3 regions of the Exiguobacterium sp. s39 genome follow, and region 1 is predicted to be linked to each of the others. Evidence: riboswitches for the same ligand, from Rfam matches in the RefSeq annotation. Region 1 holds a riboswitch; each other region holds the start of a gene.
The links. A riboswitch is a leader RNA that binds a small molecule or an ion and turns the genes downstream of it on or off. The one in region 1 is predicted to bind S-adenosylmethionine.
Positions count from the first base shown of each region.

Region 2: it holds a riboswitch for S-adenosylmethionine, as region 1 does, so the genes downstream of both, metK (methionine adenosyltransferase) here and KNQ11_RS14165 (amino acid permease) in region 1, are expected to answer to the same signal.
Region 3: it holds a riboswitch for S-adenosylmethionine, as region 1 does, so the genes downstream of both, KNQ11_RS13295 (Na+/H+ antiporter NhaC family protein) here and KNQ11_RS14165 (amino acid permease) in region 1, are expected to answer to the same signal.

Region 1 is NZ_JACSNA010000003.1:188,423-195,075, forward strand. Features, by position in the region: gene KNQ11_RS14145 (MFS transporter) at 1-169, opposite strand, end outside; gene KNQ11_RS14150 (CBS domain-containing protein) at 196-651, opposite strand; gene KNQ11_RS14155 (MarR family winged helix-turn-helix transcriptional regulator) at 834-1,256, shown strand; gene mmuM (homocysteine S-methyltransferase) at 1,325-2,260, opposite strand; gene KNQ11_RS14165 (amino acid permease) at 2,235-3,638, opposite strand; SAM riboswitch class I at 3,716-3,817, opposite strand; gene KNQ11_RS14170 (polysaccharide pyruvyl transferase family protein) at 3,926-5,392, opposite strand; gene KNQ11_RS14175 (ketopantoate reductase family protein) at 5,598-6,512, opposite strand.
Region 2 is NZ_JACSNA010000001.1:1,704,734-1,711,386, reverse strand. Features, by position in the region: gene KNQ11_RS08950 (alpha/beta hydrolase family protein) at 1-449, shown strand, start outside; gene KNQ11_RS08945 (EAL and HDOD domain-containing protein) at 624-1,877, shown strand; gene pckA (phosphoenolpyruvate carboxykinase (ATP)) at 1,902-3,470, opposite strand; SAM riboswitch class I at 3,705-3,831, shown strand; gene metK (methionine adenosyltransferase) at 3,960-5,168, shown strand; gene KNQ11_RS08930 (GNAT family N-acetyltransferase) at 5,306-5,794, shown strand; gene KNQ11_RS08925 (serine aminopeptidase domain-containing protein) at 5,873-6,577, shown strand; gene mnmM (tRNA 5-(aminomethyl)-2-thiouridylate-methyltransferase MnmM) at 6,628-6,653, opposite strand, start outside.
Region 3 is NZ_JACSNA010000003.1:13,355-20,007, reverse strand. Features, by position in the region: gene KNQ11_RS13315 (alanine/glycine:cation symporter family protein) at 1-650, shown strand, start outside; gene KNQ11_RS13310 (hypothetical protein) at 737-1,198, shown strand; gene KNQ11_RS13305 (aldo/keto reductase) at 1,538-2,350, opposite strand; gene KNQ11_RS13300 (hypothetical protein) at 2,508-2,711, shown strand; gene KNQ11_RS13295 (Na+/H+ antiporter NhaC family protein) at 2,755-4,065, opposite strand; SAM riboswitch class I at 4,147-4,251, opposite strand; gene KNQ11_RS13290 (metal ABC transporter solute-binding protein, Zn/Mn family) at 4,321-5,334, opposite strand; gene KNQ11_RS13285 (alpha/beta hydrolase) at 5,504-6,493, shown strand; gene KNQ11_RS13280 (histidine phosphatase family protein) at 6,511-6,653, shown strand, end outside.

The sequences.
Region 1 (6,653 bases):
TCTCGGCAATCGTCGGTAAGACCGGATTGACGAGCCCCATTCCCATGAATGCTGTGATACTGGCGAAAAAGACTGCCCAGACAGCAACTGGTTGATGGAATAATCCATGTTTGCTCTCTGCTAATACCGTTTCCGGCTCAAGCGTCGTTGTTTTTTCAGCAAGTGCCATAATGTCCCTTCTTTCTATTGGATGTGTTACATGAACTGTTTAAACGAATGGCGGATGACGTCGCCTCGACTAATGATCCCAACAAGCCGTCCTGCTTTCAGGATCGGAAGCTTTTTGATCCGTTTTGCGCCGAGCGTTGCTGCAATCTCTTCCATTTCTGTGTCAGCGTCCGCAGTTACGACTTTCCGGCGTGCCAGTTCCATGACAGGTCGATTCAAGATATGACGAATCCGATCTTCATAATCTTCTTCGTCTCCTTTGATGACATCTACATATAAGAATGTATCGACGATGATGTCCTTGTGTTTTCCGATCGCGCGCATGATATCTCCATCACTGATATACCCGACGACCTCCTGCTCAGCATTGATGACAGGAACGCCGCTAATACCAGATTGAATGAATCGTTCGATGACCGTCCGAATCAGATCTGTATCGTTTACCGTGATGACCTCTTGTTTCATCGACTCATAAGCTTTCATCTGAATTCTCCTTTGTCGTTCATTTCTCATATGAAAAAGTTGTATGATACAATTAAAAGAACAAAAATGATTGTATAATACAACTACAACTCTGTCAAGCCTCCTGCTTTTCGCATTGACAGCTTATCCACATTGGGTAATCATGAGGGACAGAGAGACCTTATTGAAAGGGGAGATACCCGATGTCTCAACAAGCACTCGAAACCATTGAATTGGAGTTAGCGATTCTGATCCGGCGCTTGACGACAGCGACGGCAGACAATCGTAATTTAGATCGTGCTTCCTACCTCTTACTGCGACAACTAGCGGATTCCGGCAACGTCGGTGTCAAAACACTTGCCCGTGAACTCCAGCTTGATGTCTCGACCGTCAGTCGCCAAGCTGCGGCACTCGATCAAAAGCAACTCGTTGAAAAAGTAAAAGATCCGACAGATGGACGTGCCTTCTTCTATCACATTACGGATAAAGGACAAGAAGAGCTCACGATTTACCGGACAGCGCGCCTCGCGAGCATCGAACGTCTCCTGACGGATTGGCCATCAGACGATGCCGAAGATTTTGGACGTCTATTGCAACAATTCAACCGTGCCTTGCGCGAGCGGTAACGAAATCACACCATTTAAAGGAACGGACGCGAAATCAATCGATTTCGCGTCCGTTTTTTCGTCATTCTTCATGATGTATGAGAAACCTGACAAACCGAACGAATTTGTGCGATATGTTCAGGTGACGTTCGGCAACAACCACCGATCAATCGTGCCCCTGCCTCATACCATGTCTTCGCGACGGTTTGGAACGATGTACACTGATTCGTACCTGACCACGTTTTTGCGACCGGATCATAGACCTCACCAGAGTTCGGATAGACGATGATTGGCACATCCGTCAACGCCTTAAGGTGACGGATAAAGTCGGTCGCGTAAGATGCCGGAAAACAATTTGCACCGATTGCTGCGAGCTGTGGATGTTGTCCGACCGTTTCAATACACGTCGCAAGTGCCGTTCCTTCACTAATGTGTGTCGCATCTTGAAGCGAGAACGTCAGCCAAGCGGACACTTCCGGATACGCTTCGAGAATCCGGAACAACACGACAGCTTCCTCGAGCGACGGAATCGTCTCAAATGCCAGCAGATCAGCCCCCGCTTCAATCAATGCTTCGATCCGTGGTCTGTGGAAGGCTTCTAGCACATCTGCTGACACTCCATAATGACCGCGATACTCAGAACCATCTGCTAAGTAGGCACCATAAGGACCCACTGATCCCGCGATCAATGCGTCACTCTTTCCGCTACGCGTACGTGCGTTTTGCGCCAAGGTGACCGTTTGTCGGATCAGCGCCTGTGCTTCCTCTGTCGTGATATGACGTTGCTTGAACCCTTCGATACTTGCTTGATAGCTTGAAGTGATCGCAACATCGGCACCTACTTCAAAGTAGTCACGATGGACGTGTTCGATTTGTTCCGGTGCTTCGATCAAGAGACGTGCTGACCAAAGCGGGTCGTTCAAGTCGAATCCCTTCTGTTCAAGTTCGGTTGCAAGGGCACCATCTAAAATAAGAAAGGGAACTTCCTGTAATCGTTGATCAACTGGATTTTTGATTCGGGACATCTTCAACACTCCGTTTCTGAGAAGAATTCGTGAACGCATGAACGACATAACAGATCACGATAAATGGAATACCACAGTACAAGGCAATTCGTTGTGTCGGATCAAATCCGATACCAATCAAGGAAATCAAACAAACGACGAAAGCGGCGATCGGTACGAATGGAAAGAGTGGTGTGCGATAGACCAATTCGTCGACCGTATGCCCTTCACGAAGAAATTGCTTCCGGAAGCGATACTGGGCAACGCTGATACTCATCCAAACAACGACAACAGCGAGACCGGAAATCGAGACGAGCGCGATATAGACACTTCCTGCTGCATAGATGCTAGACAGCAAGGCAAGTCCTCCGCCAAGCATGCTGAACAATACGGCTCGAAGTGGAACCCCACTTGGCGTCACCTGGGCGAAGAAGCGTGGAATCATGCGTTCGTTCGCAAGCGACCAGAGCATCCGAGAGGCGGCGTAAAGTCCAGAATTCGCTGCCGACAAGATCGCTGTCAAAATGACGAAGTTCATCACGTCTGCCGCATACGGAATTCCGATCCGTTCAAACACGGCGACGAACGGACTTTCGAGTACACCTTTCCCATCCGTTGGTAATAAGACGGCTAACACGATGATCGTACCGACGAAAAAGAGGACGAGTCGCAAAATTGTCGTCCGGATCGCAAGCGGAATCGTCCGTTTCGGATCGACTGCTTCACCCGCTGCGACACCGATTAGTTCCGTTCCCGAGTAAGCAAAGTTCACGGCAAGCATCGTCATGAAGATGACGAAAGCGCCATTTGGGAACAACCCGCCTTCGGTTAACGAAGAAAAGAATGGAGCCGGGCTACCATCTTGCAGTGGAATGAAGCCGACGATTGCTCCCGCACCGAGTAAAATGAAAGCAATGATCGTCACGACCTTAATGGCGGAAAACCAAAACTCGACTTCAGCGAACACGCGAACTTTCAAGACGTTAATACCGAGGATCATCGCAGCGAACAATGCGCTGAACACCCATACAGGAATCGACGGGAACCAACGTTGCATCAAAATGCCTGCTGCCGTGAATTCTGAACCAAGGGCGACCGTCCATGTCAGCCAGTAGAGCCAGGCCACTGTATAACCGGTGCCGGGTCCGATGTACTTCGTTGCGTACTTATGGAATGATCCGGTTTCCGGCATGTGCACGGCGAGTTCACCGAGACTTAACATGACTAAGTAAACGACGACGGCCCCAATCAAGTAAGACAGAATCGTTCCGACGCGTCCTGCTTGTTCCAACGTATAACCTGTACTTAAAAATAATCCTGTTCCAATGACACCACCTAACGACAGCATGATCAGATGACGTGATTCCATCTTGCGTCGAAACGCTCCGCTCGTTTTCATGAATCCATTTCCTCCTCGTTCCAACTATTCCAAACAAAAAACGCATCCTCACGGATGCGTCGGTCGACAATTCGGAAATCTTATCGATCGGGTGCAGCACCCGCAGGAATTAGCACAGTATCTTTCGACCTGTTGCTGAGGTTTCATAGGGCCAGTCCCTCCACCTCTCTGGATAAGTATGTAATTGTTCCTAACCCTATCAAGTCTTTTTTAAATTGTCAATACAATTCAGAATACTCCTATCAAAAAAACATTCCGCATCGTATCAATCCGGAATGTTTAAAGGGTTACTTTTTGGCGAATAAATCCGCTGTTTTCAAGGCTGCACGAACCGCTTTCCGATTCAATGTTCCTTGCTGGTGCTTCATTTTCTTCGTTTGGGCAGCCAATTGCGCTTTGAGCGCCGCAATCTCTTGATCCTTTTGAGCCGTTCCTGTTTGTTTCTGCAATGCTTTGATTTTCTTATCTTTTTCAGCTAATTGTGCTTTTGTTTGTTTTTGCGCATCCGCAATCTTCTTCTCTTGTTCCGGGAAGAACCGTTCAAAACGAGCGACTGCTTCCTCAAGACTTACGCCAGAAATCGGCTGGACTGGTGGGAGCAACTCGGTTTGCGCCATTTGACGGTCAAACGGTACATTCTCAGGATAGTTCGTCTCTTGATAAATATGCTCAAGATTGTTCACGTTCAAGAAGTCAACGAAGTTGTCGAAGTTACGCGCTTGAACACGTGCCGGACTTTGGAAGTCAGCATTTGCTACGACGTCGGATAATTGTGTATCCGCTTTGATGTCGTTCGCCCAAATGTGCGTCAACTGATGGTAATCCGTCAATTCGCGCATCCGTGCATCTTTTGGAATGAGGATACTCGGCGTACCCGCAAGTGTCGCTGTGATGTTTCCGTGTAAACGAGCTCCAAAACTGAGGTCTGCTTGACCGATGAAATCAAACCATGTCTGTGCGTTCAAGAAGAAACGGACACGATCGTTCATATAAGCAGGATTCGACATCTTCACCGGATAGTTCGTCACGGACAAGTCTGCGATTGGGTGCGTTCCTGTATACGTCAACTTCAGTTCCTTCATCCACTGTGGAATGAAGTAGTGATTCGGATACTCTTCCATCCCGCGCGTAATGAAATCAAGAACGTTTTGTGGTGCCAAACGTGACGAGTTGACTGTAATCATCGACTCGGACGTGATATTTGTTTCGCGAATGTTCAAATCACGACCGAACGCGTACATCGAAGGACATCCGATAACGCGATGATCGATCCCTTCGCGGAAACCAAGACGTGTTAAGTATTTCGACGTGATCTCCCCGCGAAGACCTAGCATGCTCGAGCGCTCGAGAACGGCACTGACGAACGCTTTGACATCTTCATCGAATGGGAATCCACCATCTAAGTCTGGTTCAAACGGTGCACGTAACCCTACACCGATGACGACGACTGGAATTTTTAATTTTTTGATGAGACGTGTATATTTCCGTAACGTCGGTACGAATTCTTTTCGGAATGCATCCGCTAACGGAATGACATAAAGATCAAAGTTGGCATTGATTTCGTCTGCCCGTTCTTCGTCGTAATAGTAATAGTCAGGTGTAATCGTCGTACCTTCTGTCATCAACGTCCGAAAGATACTGTATTGATAGATAAGATTTCCAACGTTTCCTCCAATGGAATTATGTTTCATCAAATAAGGAGCATCGAACTGTTCGAATGGTGTCATACCTGCACGAATAATAATACGTTTCATAATGGATAAACTTCCCCTCTCGTCTGCTTCATTCGTCCTTGCAAGAAAAAAATACGGAAAAATATATTATCAGTTTTTTTCAATCTCATTAAGAATAGATGAACTTTATTTCGGAAGTCAACGATTCCTAAGGGAAACAGGTCTTTCGTCATCAAAACGAAACATTTGCACCACACCATCATTTTTCTAAAATAGAAAAATGTGACTATTTAGTCGTTTCGAGATACATGCGTAAATTCGCTTCGACTAATTTCAAGGCATGCATCTGATCAGTCGTAGCAGGCTTTAATAATTCACTGAAAAAATGTTCCACTTCGACGGGCTGACCCTTTTCCATGTCCCGTAACATCGATGATTTCATCGTATCTTCCATTGCATGCATCTGCTTCAGCAAGACCGCTTCTACATCGTCATTAAAGACTGCCCCTTGTTTTTCCATCGCCTGTTTCGCTTCCGCCATGACGTCTAGGATCATTTGACGTCCAACAGCTTCTTCCCGAATCGGACCGATTGCTGAGCGAAATAGCGTCGTCACGCCCGCGAATGTCGAAATGAAGAGATACTTTTGCCACATGTCATCCATGATATGCATCGAATACTTCATTGGTGCCTTCGCTTTCGCAAAACACGCTGCGATTTTCTCTAGACGCGCTGTTGGTTTACCGGTTCGTGAACCAAATAGCAGCCGATGCGACGGGCTTGTCTGTACAATGCGCCCTTCTGCATCAAGCGTCGACTCAATAAAGCAAAGACCACCCAAAACTCGATCTTCTCCAAAGACTTCTGTTAATCGTCGAATGTGCTGCATGCCGTTCAACAAAGGAATGATATACGTCTCGCTCGAAACGAATGGCGCGATGTCCTGTAGGACGTCATCTAAGTGATAGGCTTTCGTCGAAAGCAAGATGACATCAAATGCACGATCCAGTCGCATGTCTCGTGTTATCAACTGAGGCGTAATCGTCATATCGCCATGAGGACTAGTGATGTGTAGTCCTGTTTTTTGTAGTTGTTCATATCGATTCGAACGGACGAGGAATGTCACCTGCTCCCCTTGCTCAGCAAGACGACCTCCGAAATAGCCTCCAACTGCCCCTGCACCTACAACTAACATGTTCATATGTACTATCTCCTCCTTACCCGTTCTGTGCGTTGCTTACTCCTTCACCCTAACATATTTGGAACCGATTTCCTGATTTCTGCGTGGATCGATCCGTTTTAAGTTAAGCGTTTGCATTTTAGAAAAAAACGTATATACTAA
Region 2 (6,653 bases), on a different contig from region 1:
CCTTTGACTGGTTGCAGCAACGTGTCTCACATGTTCACGCATTTGGATTTTCACGTGGTGGACAGATGGCGTTGCTCCTTGCGCATCACCGTCCAGTCGCCCGAACGGTGTCCTGGGCAGGGGTGACGGAGTTGACGTGGACGTATGACGAACAGAAGACGATGCAGAAGATGCTGCGACGATACACGGGAGGTACACCTGATACGGTTCCTGATGCATACGCGGTTCGCTCGCCGCTCCATGTCGCACCTCAAGGTGAAGTATTGTTGATTCACGGTGCATACGATGAAAACGTTCGCTTACGACACGCAACCGCTTATGCTGCACGTCATCCTGAGCATACGACGCTTCAGACTTATGCCTATGCCCATCAATTTCCGATTCATGACAAGTTGCGTGTGACGCGGAATGTGTTGAATTGGTTTGAGACTGGTATCTATAATCGATGATTTAGCCGGTACGATGAATGTCGTATCGGTTTTTTTGTCATCTGAAGAATTGAACTTACATACATAATGGGAAAAAAAGAATATTGATTCGTTGTAAAAAACAATAAACTTCCTGAAAAATAAATTTTGATATAATTAGAACCATATGAGTAATGTAGAGGGGGATGGAGGACGATGGATATCTTACTAGCACGTCAACCCATCGTTGACCGAATCGGAGCAGTTGATGCATTCGAGTTGCTGTATCGTTCCGTCAAACAAATGAATGTATTCGACGGTGATCTAGCGACAATGGATGTTTTAACGAATACACTCGTTCATATGGGTGTAGAGCATGTCGCTGAAGGTAAAAAACTTTTCGTCAACTTTACAGCGGATCTCTTGAAAAGTGATCTGATTCACTATTTAGATCCAAAACGGTTCGTTATCGAAATTTTAGAAACTGTTGATATCGATACAGAGATGTTATCTGTGTTGCACAGTTGGAAAGAAGCAGGTTTTACACTAGCACTCGATGATTTTGTGACCGATTTACTTCGTCAACATGGAACAGAATTATTCGCGCTAATTGATTTAATTAAAATCGACATCGAGGCGATTTCTCCTCGCGAGCAAAGTGCGATCCTGCATATCGTCCGGCGTAATTATCCCCATATCAAGATGCTTGCCGAACGAGTCGAGACACATGAAGATCACACACGTTGTCTTGAAATGGGATATGACTGGTTCCAAGGCTATTTTTATGCTAAGCCGATGTTGATGAAGGGAAAAGCTGTCCCTCCTCAATTGCCGGTATTGCTGAAGATGCTAAAATGGCTCGATACGGATGAAAAATACGATGAAGTCATTGATGAGATTGAAGCAAATCCGTATATCAGCATTCAAGTACTGCAACTGATCAATTCTCCAGGAATGGGATTACGAAATACAGTCAGCTCTGTTCGTCAAGCCATTTCACTACTTGGCTTCTCGCAACTCAAAAGCTGGATTTCGTTAATCGTCTTGCGTGAGATGAAGCTTGCTAGTCCTTACGAATGGTCAAATGAGTTACTCCGGTCTTCTTTACATTGTGCTAAGCTTTGCGAGCTATTTGCAAAAGAAACACGCACGTTGAAGTCAGAGAGTGCCTACATGATCGGATTGCTGTCACATATTGATGCGTTATTGTCTGTGGATATCGACGACATCATTGGTCAATTACCAATCGAAGATTCCTTGAAGGTTGTCCTACAAGGAAAAGATCATCCATTCCGGGATTGTTTAGTGCTTGTGATCAGTGCAGATCGCGGTGATTTTGATCAGTTCGAACTACTCAGTCAACGTTTAGGTGTCTCACTTCCACGAGCCTATGCGCTACTAGCAGAAAGTCAGGAATGGCTTAAACAAAAAGAAACACATCTTCAAGAAAGAACGGATTCTATCCTATAAAAAAAGAGCCCGAAGGCTCTTTTTTTATAGGCGTGGACCAGCTGACTTGATCGCATCCGTCGCACTTTCGAAGCGAAGGAAATTATGTTGGAATTTCTCAGCAAGCGACCGCGCTTGTGTGTCGTATTCGTCCGGATTCGACCAGACGCGTACTGGATTGAGTAACTCGCTTGGAACACCTGGAACTTCCAGTGGCATATGAAGTCCGAAAATCGGGTGCTCTTCTGTTGGAATCGTTGCGAGTGTACCGTTGACGGCAGCGTTGACCATCGTCCGTGTATAGGATAGCTTCATGCGGCTACCTGTTCCGTAAGCACCACCTGTCCAGCCTGTGTTGACGAGATAAACAGTGACACCATGACGATCAATCAATTCGCCCAGCATCGTCGCATATTTTTCAGGCATCAGTGGAAGGAATGGTGAACCGAAGCATGTTGAGAACGTTGCTTCCGGTTCCGTGACCCCACGTTCTGTTCCAGCGAGTTTTGATGTATATCCTGATAGGAAGTGATACATCGCTTGTTCTTTCGTCAATTTACTGATCGGAGGCAAGACACCGTACGCATCAGCCGTCAAGAAGACGATCGTCTTCGGGTGACCAGCACGTGACGGAACAGCGATATTATCGATTGCAGTGATCGGATAAGCAGCACGCGTATTTTCCGTCAACGATGTGTCATCGTAATCAGGGTGACGGGCTTCGTCGAGCACGACGTTTTCAAGGACGGTTCCGAAACGGATCGCGTCAAAGATTTGCGGTTCTTTTTCGCGTGATAAGTTAACGGTCTTTGCATAACATCCACCTTCGATGTTGAAGACACCGTCGTGCGACCAACCATGCTCATCGTCGCCGATCAATTGACGGCTATCGTCTGCTGAGAGGGTGGTCTTACCAGTACCGGATAGACCGAAGAACAAGGCGACGTCGCCTTCGTGTCCGACGTTTGCCGAGCAGTGCATCGAAAGGACATTTTCTTGTGGCAAGAGATAGTTCATGACGGAAAAGATTGATTTTTTGATTTCTCCCGCGTATTCCGTTCCACCGATCAAGACGATCCGGTGTTCGAACGACATCGCGATGAACGTCTCAGAGTTCGTTCCGTCAACGGCAGGATCTGCTTTGAAATGTGGCGCATAGACGACCGTGAACGGTTCGAAGGCAGCCACTTCAGGATACTCGCGTAAAAAAAGTTGTTTGGCAAACAGGTTATGCCAAGCGTATTGTGTGAGCACACGGACCGGAAGGGTGAAGTGCGTATCTGCTCCAGCAGCAGCTTCTGTGTAGTAGAGCTGATCGGCTTCGTTCATGTAACGAAGAACCTTTTGCAACAATTGTTCAAATTTGTCTCCATCCATTGGTTGGTTGACATGACCCCAATCAATGTGAGACTCGCAGGAAGAATCACGGACGATGAACTTATCTTTTGGTGAACGACCTGTAAATTTCCCCGTTTCTACAGATAATGCGCCGTTCTCAGCAAGGACACCTTCTTCGTTTCGAATCGCATGTTCGACAAGTTCAGCAACAGATAGTTGTTTGAACACATGCTCTTTCTTGAGTAGTTCTTCGATATTCAGGACCGTCATCGGCATCCTGACCCCACCTTTCCCCTACGTTGGTTTTGGCTCACTGTATTTAGTATGACACATTTATTATATATGACATACTAAAGAGAGAGCAATCATTTTCTGGTGCTGATTTCTATTTATCTGGAAACGCTTTCAGCATTAACAGTTTAACATCTCTTTCAAAAAGTTTCGACTAGAATTTGAAACCTTGCTTGACAGAGTAGGTACAACTTTATATCATGTAATTCGTAACGGATACTCTTATTCTGAGCAGGTGGAGGGAACAAGGCCCGAAGAAACCCGGCAACCGTCCTACATTAATTCACATATTAATGAGGGAAAAGGTGCTCTCCTGAAGCGAAGTAAACACTTCGAACGATAAGAGGGTAAAGGAAGAACGCACAACCTTTCCCTGACCATTTTTTGGACTTGGAAAGGTTTTTTTCATTTTACCGTCCCACTCAACTAGGGGAAATGAGTACACCGTCAAATTCTTTTTTGGGAGGGTCATACATGACAAACCTTAATCGCCGACTATTCACGTCGGAGTCAGTCACTGAAGGTCATCCAGATAAAATCTGTGACCAAATTTCGGATTCAATTCTTGATGCAATCCTCGCGGCGGATCCAAACGCGCGTGTTGCGGCAGAAACTTCTGTTACAACAGGTCTCGTTCTCGTTGCAGGTGAGATCACGACATCGACTTACGTCGACATTCCAAAAGTCGTTCGTGAAACGATTCGTGAAATCGGTTATACACGCGCGAAATACGGTTTCGACGCTGACACGTGTGCTGTATTGACATCAATCGATGAGCAATCAGCAGACATCGCTCTTGGTGTCGACCAAGCGCTTGAAGCACGTGAAGGTAGCATGTCTGATGCAGAAATCGATGCAATCGGTGCAGGAGACCAAGGTCTCATGTTCGGTTATGCAACGAAAGAAACACCAGAACTCATGCCACTTCCAATCTCGCTCTCACACCGTCTCGCACGCCGTTTGGCAGAAGTGCGTAAAAACGGTCAACTCGACTACCTTCGTCCAGACGGAAAAACACAAGTCACGGTCGAATACAACGAGAACAACGAGCCAGTTCGTGTCGATACGATCGTCATCTCGACACAACATGCAGAAGAAGTCACGCTTGAGCAAATCCAAGCTGACTTGAAAGAACACGTCATCACACCGGTTATCCCGGCTGAATACATCGACGCAGCAACGAAATTCTTCATCAACCCAACTGGTCGTTTCGTCATTGGCGGACCACAAGGAGATGCTGGATTAACTGGTCGTAAGATCATCGTTGATACGTATGGTGGATACGCACGCCACGGCGGTGGAGCATTCTCAGGTAAAGATCCAACAAAAGTCGACCGTTCAGCTGCATACGCAGCACGTTACGTCGCGAAGAACCTCGTTGCTGCAGGTCTTGCAGACAAAGCAGAAGTTCAACTCGCGTACGCAATCGGTGTCGCGCACCCAGTATCAATCGCGGTTGATACATTCGGTACAGGAAAACTTCCTGAAGCGCAACTCGTCGAATTGGTTGCTGAAAACTTCGATCTTCGTCCGGCTGGAATCATCAACATGCTTGATCTCCGTCGTCCGATCTATCGTCAAACAGCTGCATACGGTCACTTCGGTCGTACAGATGTTGAGCTTCCATGGGAGCAAACAGATAAAGCAGCAGTTCTTGAAGAACAAGCAAAACGTTTCGCATAATCAAAAAGTCCGAAAACCCTACGCGGGTTTTCGGACTTTTTTGTTTCCGTGGAACTTTGCAGGAAACGAATGTTTTTTCTAGAAGAGGGTAAAAGTACATGAGTCGATTCGTATGAATACAAAGGGGGGTTCCGATTATGGAAATACGCGAAGCTATTCCAGCTGATGCAGGACGTATTCATGACATTGCCGTCACATCTTGGTTGGATACGTATGCAGAAATCTATTCCGAACGTTCGAAAGCGCATTTCGTGCAGGAGGCGTATCCGCAAGAAGAAGTCGTTCGTGCGATCCGGACGGCGGAAGAAGCACGGGGAGAGTATTTTTATGTCGGAATCATCGATGAGGAAATCGTCGGTTTCATTCATGCTGTTGATGTTGAGGGAACGTGGGAGATCATTCGTCTGTACGTCTTGCCGAAATATCAGCAAAACGGAATCGGACGACGGCTGATCCGTGAACTCGAACGACAAGGAGCCGTCCCACTCGAAGTATACGTGGAGGCACGTAACTATAAAGCACGTCAGTTCTTAACCTCATTCGGTTTTGAAGAACTCAGTGAGATGACGGAAGAAGTCTTTGGGCAAGTAGAATCTGTCATTCGTCTTCGCCATGTCGCCTCATGAAATCCGTCTTGGGACGGTTTCGTGTGCGTTTGAAATAAGGTATCGTAAAAAGGAAGTATGAAGTGAAGAGGTGAGTTTGTGGTTGAACAACCAACAGGAATCATCGTATTAGTTTATCCGTTACAACTGCGTGCCCGTCCGAGTGAAGCCTTGATTCGGGTACTCGAACGAGAGTATGAAGTATTACTTGTCGACGCACCACGTCGCATCTCGTTTGAAGAGCATGGTCAACTGTTAAAAGAAGCATTACGTGAAGCCGGGAAACGCAAGCTACCGATTCATATCGTCGCCTGTAGCATGGGCGCACTCGTCGTCAATCGTCTGTTGCAAGAATATGAATTACCGGTCGCAAGCCTTGCGTTCATTTCACCGTTATTTGATTGGCATCCTTCGAAACAACTCGGAGGCGTCAAACAAGTCTTCGCGAGTGCATTTGATCGTTTCCGGCCCGATGCGCCACTCGGTACGTTGCCGTTTGGTCAAAGTACGGAAGATACCGTTCGCATCGGTGAACTGACCTATGCACAGTACCGGGAAATCGAAGAAGAGATCGTCGTACATGACGAGGAACGAAAAAAACTGCCGCGTGTGAACTTGGCTTGTTTTTATGCACCAGACGATCAGTTCGCAGACGTCAAGTTGACGCTTGAAGTATGCCGGAAAATGGGTGGCGATCAGATTTACTTACAACGTCTACACGGTTTTCCGCATTTTAGTTTCGAACGGTTGAACACTCGGTTTGCAGAAAAATTAATGTTGTTCTTTAAGCTTGTTGAAGAATGAAATAATAAAAGTGATGCCTCTAAAAAAGGGCATCACTTTTTTGTGTCCCATCATCCGCGTACTTTTTTCTCGATCG
Region 3 (6,653 bases), 180 kb from region 1:
GTGGTTTGTTCTCGAACGAAGCCGGTATGGGTTCAGCGCCGAACGCGGCGGCAACAGCGGAAGTCTCTCACCCGGTCAAACAAGGGTTGATTCAATCGTTTGCGGTCTTCGTTGATACGTTGATGGTCTGTTCGGCGACAGCGATGATCGTTCTCGTCAGTGGAGTGGCAACAAAGGATGCTAGTGGTCAACCGGTAGCTGGGATCGACTTAGCGCAAGGTGCGCTCGCATCACAAGTGGGATCACTCGCGACAGGATTCATGGTCGTCGCGATTTTCCTCTTTGCTTTTAGTTCTGTCGTCGGAAACTACTACTACGGTGAATCGAATATCAACTTCATCCGTGAAAATAAACAAGTCTTGATGGCGTATCGTGTACTCGTTCTCGTCATGATCGTCTTCGGTTCACTCGTTGAATCGGCGAACCTCGTGTGGGCATTAGCAGATATCTTTATGGGACTGATGGCGATCGTTAACTTGTATGCGATCTTCCGTCTCTCGAAAATCGCGAAACTAGCGCTCGAAGATTATGTCGGGCAACGAAAAGCTGGAAAAGAGCCACGATTCTATACGGACTCGATTCCGAACTTGCCAGGGAAAGATACGCTTGAAGCATGGCAAGAATCAGAAAAAGACGAAAAAGCAATTTAAGGAAAAGGGAGTCAGAGAAATCTGGCTCTTTTTTTGTATAGAACGAATTTAAAAAGGGAATACAGAGTACAGAAGGGAGGGGGAGAATGGAAAACGTACATTTCGTCCGCGTCACGGATGCGGTCTGGGAGTCGTTCGGAAACGATCCCCACATCATCATGGATTGGATTTTATTCATTCATGAGACACAACCCGATCATGAACAATTGTTCGCCCTCGAACAGACGAACGCCATCTATCATTTGATGAATCAAATCGATATCTATATTGATCAAGACACACATTACAACCTGGGACGAGCGATCGTTGGCGAAGAGTTGATCGTCAATGAGGAGAAAGCGGCGATTGTCGGTATTCTGCCCTTGCCACTCCTCATCATCTCGGCTGAGGTGATGCGGAATTTTGATCAACGGGCACTCGCTTCGATTCATGATGAAGCCGGAACACCGGGCGAATTCGAGGATATCTGGGAACAGTTCGCCGATTTACGTGCCTATTTTCAAAAGGCAGAAGAAGCGGAAGATACGATTTTAATTTATTATGTCTGAACAGCTTAAAGCATAAAAAAGAGACCCGCTTCCGAGTCGTAGACTGGAAACGGGTCTCTCGTCGTTCAGATGAATCAAGAGGCTGACTCAAAAAAGAATGCCGCGTCTTTTCACGCCCTTTACTCAGACGAGACACAAGCCAATTTTCCTGCTTTATTCAAGCAGGAAAACGGGTCTTGTTTGTCTTACAGCGCAAAGATGCGCTTTTTCCTGTAGGAGTTGCGTGAAACGCGTCATTCTTTTTGTTACGAGATAGGGTGGCAGATCATCGTTCTGCCACCCTTCTCTTTGTGGAAACGGACTTTTGAGTCAGCCTCATCTTTTATGTGAATCGCCAGATTAAAAATCGATTTCGTCCGGATCCGGTCCGAGGCGGACATCCGTTGCGATACGATCAATTTTCTCAAGATCATCAGCATCGAGTTGGAAATCAAAGACGTCGAAGTTTTCCGCAATGCGTGCTGGTGTAACGGATTTTGGAAGAGCGACGATGCCGTTGTCGAGATGCCAACGTAAGACGACTTGTGAAGGTGTCTTGCCGTGTTTCTCTGCGATTTCCTTGAAATCGTTGATTTCGAGGAATTTCCCTTGCATGAGTGGGCTCCATGCTTCGACTTGAATGTTGTGATCTTGCAAGTATTCGTGCAGTTCGTGTTGCGGTAATTGTGGATGCAACTCGACTTGGTTGATCATTGGTGCCATCAAGCCCTCTTCTGCCAATGTATCGAGGTGATGTTCTTTGAAGTTCGAGACACCGATCGCTTTGATCTTGCCTGCTTCATACAGTTCAACCATTGCTTTCCACGCTTCGATATAGCCTTCGACCGGCCAGTGGATGAGATAGAGGTCAAGATAATCTGTTTCGAGACGTTCGAGCGATTCTGCGAATGCTTCCTTCGTCCGACCGGCACGAATATCATCGTTCCAGACTTTTGACGTTAAGAAGAGATCCTCACGTTTCACGCCGCTTTCCTTGATTCCTTTTGCGACACCGCGCTCGTTTTTGTAGACAGCAGCCGTATCGATATGACGATAGCCGACACGTAATGCTTCAGCGACAGCAGCAGGTGCTTCTGTCTCTTCATCTACTTGCCAGACACCGAATCCGATTTGGGGAATCGTAATACCGTTTGAAAGTTTTGCGTATTGCATGTGTTACTCCTCCTCATAAAACGTAGTTTAGATTTGCTCGTTTAGTTTAGCATGAACGAACGAAGACGTCCGTTTCCATGCTCATGGAGGAATGAAATAAGGTAAAATAGAAAAGAATCGTGAGATTTAATCGTGTGTTAAAAGAGGGGGAGAAAAGATGGCTCAAAAGAATAAAAAGCTATCCAAATGTACTTGGCTTAGCATTGGCGCCTTGTTAGTAACGCAGGCAGTGGGTCTGTTTCTTAGTGCGCGAAAGTCAGGACGTAATCCATGGGTGTGGGGAGGCGCTGGACTCGTTCAGTTCCCGCTTCCGGCAATCGCTTACTTAATCTTAGAACGACAAGCGAAGCAGAATAAATAATAAAACAGGTCCAATCGTCGACGCGATTGGACCTGTTTTATGGTTACGAAGAAATTTTTTCTTGCTTCGTCGCTGTCTTCTTCATGCGTGGTAAGCCGAAGAAGATGGCAATTGATCCACAGACGAAGAGGAGGAACGGATAGAACAGATACGGAATCAGTTCCGGTGAAGCCGTTTTCGTCAATTCTGCTGCGATCAATAGTTGTGCTCCATACGGAATGATGCCTTGAATACCACAAGAGAAGATATCAAGGATACTCGCCGATTTTTTTCGATCGACTTCATACGTATCGGCGATTTCAGCTGCCAGTGGTCCAGCGACGAGAATCGAGATCGTATTGTTTGCAGTCGCGAGATTCGTTGCACTAACGAGTGCCGCCATACTGAATTCGGCACCACGACGCTGTGAAATCTTGCGTGTCAGCGTCTCTTTTAAGAAGGCGATTCCACCGTTGAACGTAATCAAGCTGACGAGACCACCCATGAGGAGCGTCAAAATGGAGATCTCCGCCATGCCCATCATTCCTTCAGACATCGAGAGGACGAAGCCACTCAAGCCGAAACTACCATCAATCATACCGATGATGCCGGTGAGTAACGTACCACCAATTAAGACAAGAATGACATTGACGCCAAATAGTGCAAGGACGATGACAGCGAGATATGGAATCAACTTGTAGAATTCAAATGCTTTTGCTTCGACGACGTCACCAGAACCAGAAACGAATGCGAGTAGGATGACCGTCAAAATAGCAGCCGGTAGGACGATCATGAAGTTCGTCCGGAATTTATCGCGCATGTTCGTTTTTTGGGTCCGGACGGCGGCAATCGTCGTATCCGAGATGAACGACAAGTTATCGCCGAACATCGATCCACCAACGACAGCAGCCGCTGCGATCGCAACGTTGATGCCTGTCGCTTCATGAATACCGAAGGCGATTGGCGCGAGTGCAGCAATCGTTCCAGTCGATGTCCCCATTGCCATTGAGATGAAGGCAGCGATGATGAACAGACCACTCATGAGGAGCGACGGAGGTAGGAACGTCAAAGCAGCATTAACGGTCGCATCGATGGCGCCGATTGCTTCTGCTGTTCCAGAAAACGTACCGGCTAGTAAGAAGATGAAGACCATGATCATGATATCAGGATTTCCGGCACCCGTTGCGATTCGTTCGACCGTTTGATTGATGGATCCTTTCGTCGTGATTGCAGCAAAAATCAAAGCGATCAGTGCGGCGATAAGGATCGGAAATTTGTAAAAGTCGTCATAGAAGATCCCGGCTCCGATGAAGAGAACTAGGAATACGACGAGGGGAAGCAGTGCCCATTTGTTAGGCGTGATCGTTTCATTCATTGTTGACACCTCGTTTCTCAAAGATACAAAAAAAGACCCCTTCGCAAGAAAGAAGGAGGTCTTTATGAAATAAAGACGCTCTTCTTATCTCTCAAGCTTTCGCTTGCTGGATTTGGCACAGTACGAATCAAATCGTCCGCTGCCGAAACATCATTGGGCCAGTCCCTCCGTTTCTCGCGATAAAAAGAAGTCATTCAATTGTTGTAAAACACGTTTCTTACCGTACCGCATTGAGTAACGCGTGTCAACTGTACTTTACTGAAGTGCCTTTTTCAATGTTTGGACGTTTTCTTCCATCAACTTGAAATACGAGCTGTTTTGTTGCGCTTTCGTGACCGACTCTAGATTATGAATCGTCACGGATTCAGCTCCGATTTCTTTTTGGATGACACGTGCGACCTTCGGTGAGACCGTCTCTTCGAACGCGACGTATTTCAAATCATGCATCCGTGCTTCTTTCACTAAAGCGGCCAGTTGCTTTTGTGACGGTTCATCGGAAGGAGAAATTCCCGCAATCGGCAGTTGTGTGAAACCATATCGTTCTGCGAGGTAACCATAAGCGGCATGCGTAACGAGAAGTTCTTTTTTCGATCCATCAGCGACGGCTTGTTTAAATTGTTCGTCCAATTCATCAGCTTGCTGATCGAACGTTTTCAAGTTTTTTTCGAACGTTGCTTTGTCTTTTGGAGCTTCTTTTGATAAAGCGCTTGTGATCGAACGTGCCATTGCTTTTGCGTTGACAGGGTCGAGCCAGACGTGTGGATCGTATTTTCCGTGGTCATGCCCCTCTTCTTCATGCGCATGTTCGTCCGTTGTATGATCATCATGCCCTTCTTCTTCGTGAGCGTGTTCGTCTTCTGTATGCCCTTCTTCTTCATGTGCATGAAGTGTAGCATCCGATTCTAGCAAGTTGACGTCCTTACTCGTCTCGACGAAGCGGACATCCGTGCCTTTTAGACTCTCCTGGATTTTTTTCGAATACGGCTCGAGCGTCGTACCGGTTAAGAGGAACAAGTCGCCCTTAGCAATCTCGGTGAGTTGTTTTGACGTCGGCTCGTAAGAGTGGGGGTCTGCTCCAGGTGGGACGATCATCTTGACGTTGACTTGATCCCCTCCGATTTCGCGGGCAATAGCAGCCGTCGCGAACGTTGATGCATAGACTTCTGTCTGGGTTTTATCTGAAGTCGATGAATCGGTATTCGAACCGCAAGCAGCGAGAACACTTGCACTTGCGAAAGCGACTGTTAAAGCAGGAATGATTTTTTTCATTATATGATACCTCCATTATTAAAACGTAATTATTCCGATTTGGACTTTCTCACTATAGCGGAACGCTGGTGAAGCGTCAAGTACGAATACCGAGACGTTCGACTTCTTTTAAAACGGGGTAGAAGGATAATAAAGTGAAGAAACTGGCACGTCTTTTGGAGGTGATCAAGTGAAACGTGAAACTGCATGGCTAATGGGGGGAGCTGCGTTATTGACGACGGCAGCAGCGGGAGCGAGTATCTGGAACAATTATGGTGCATTGCTTCGATGGACCGAACCCGCCTTGCCACTCACAGAAAAACAACTTGCACCGCGGACGCTCACCTACAAACAGGTGGGAGACCGCATCTTACAGCTCGATCTCTATTATCCACCGGGAGAAGGACCGTTTCCAGTTGCCATCTATGCACACGGTGGTGCATTCGTTCGTGGAGAGCGCGATGACATGTTTTGCTTTAGTCCAATCGTCGACCGTCTGCTTGAACTCGGAGTTGCCGTCTGTAGTATTGAGTATCGTTTGTTCGAAGAGGGCAGTTATTTTCCGGATAACCTCGAAGATGTACGGGATGCGTTATGTTTTTTGAATAAGGAAGCAGAGGGTCTTCGCATTCTAAGAGGACGGATGATGGTATGGGGAGACTCAGCTGGAGCCGCACTCATGCTGACGACGGCACTTGCCCCATCTGCTTTCGTTGGTGAGCGCGATGAGCGGCACATGCCATTGATCAGTGGTGTGATCGCTTTATATCCACCGACGAACTTTTTGTTGTTTAATTTCATTCAAACTTGGATTGCCCACATTAAGTTCTATAAGGGGGGACGAGAAGAATGGCGTAAGCTGATGACGCACGTCTCACCCGTCACGCACCTAACATCGGATGCCCCGCCCATCATGCTCTTGCACGGTAAAAAAGATCCAATCGTCCCATTTTCTCAAGCCTTGCATTTCGTTGAGAAGGGAGCAGATGTCGGAGCAGATGTTCGTTTGTTTTCCTTTCCGAATGGCACCCACTCACTTGCCAGTTTCGCTCAGACGGAAAATCCGTTAAAGATCGAGCGATTGCTTGAACGAATTGAACGTTTCACCTGCCAGGTACTACTGTTGCCACCGCGACAACTTGCGAATGGAAAACATGATACAATCAGTCATATTTCTTAAATGAGGGAGACAGAGACATGACTGAAATTTGTTTAGTACGGCATGGTCAGACGGATTGGAACTTAAACGAACGGATTCAGGGAAGAGAAGATATCCCGTTGAATGCAACAGGAAGAAGACAAGCGGAACTCAGTGCCGCTTATCTATCGAATGAAAAGTG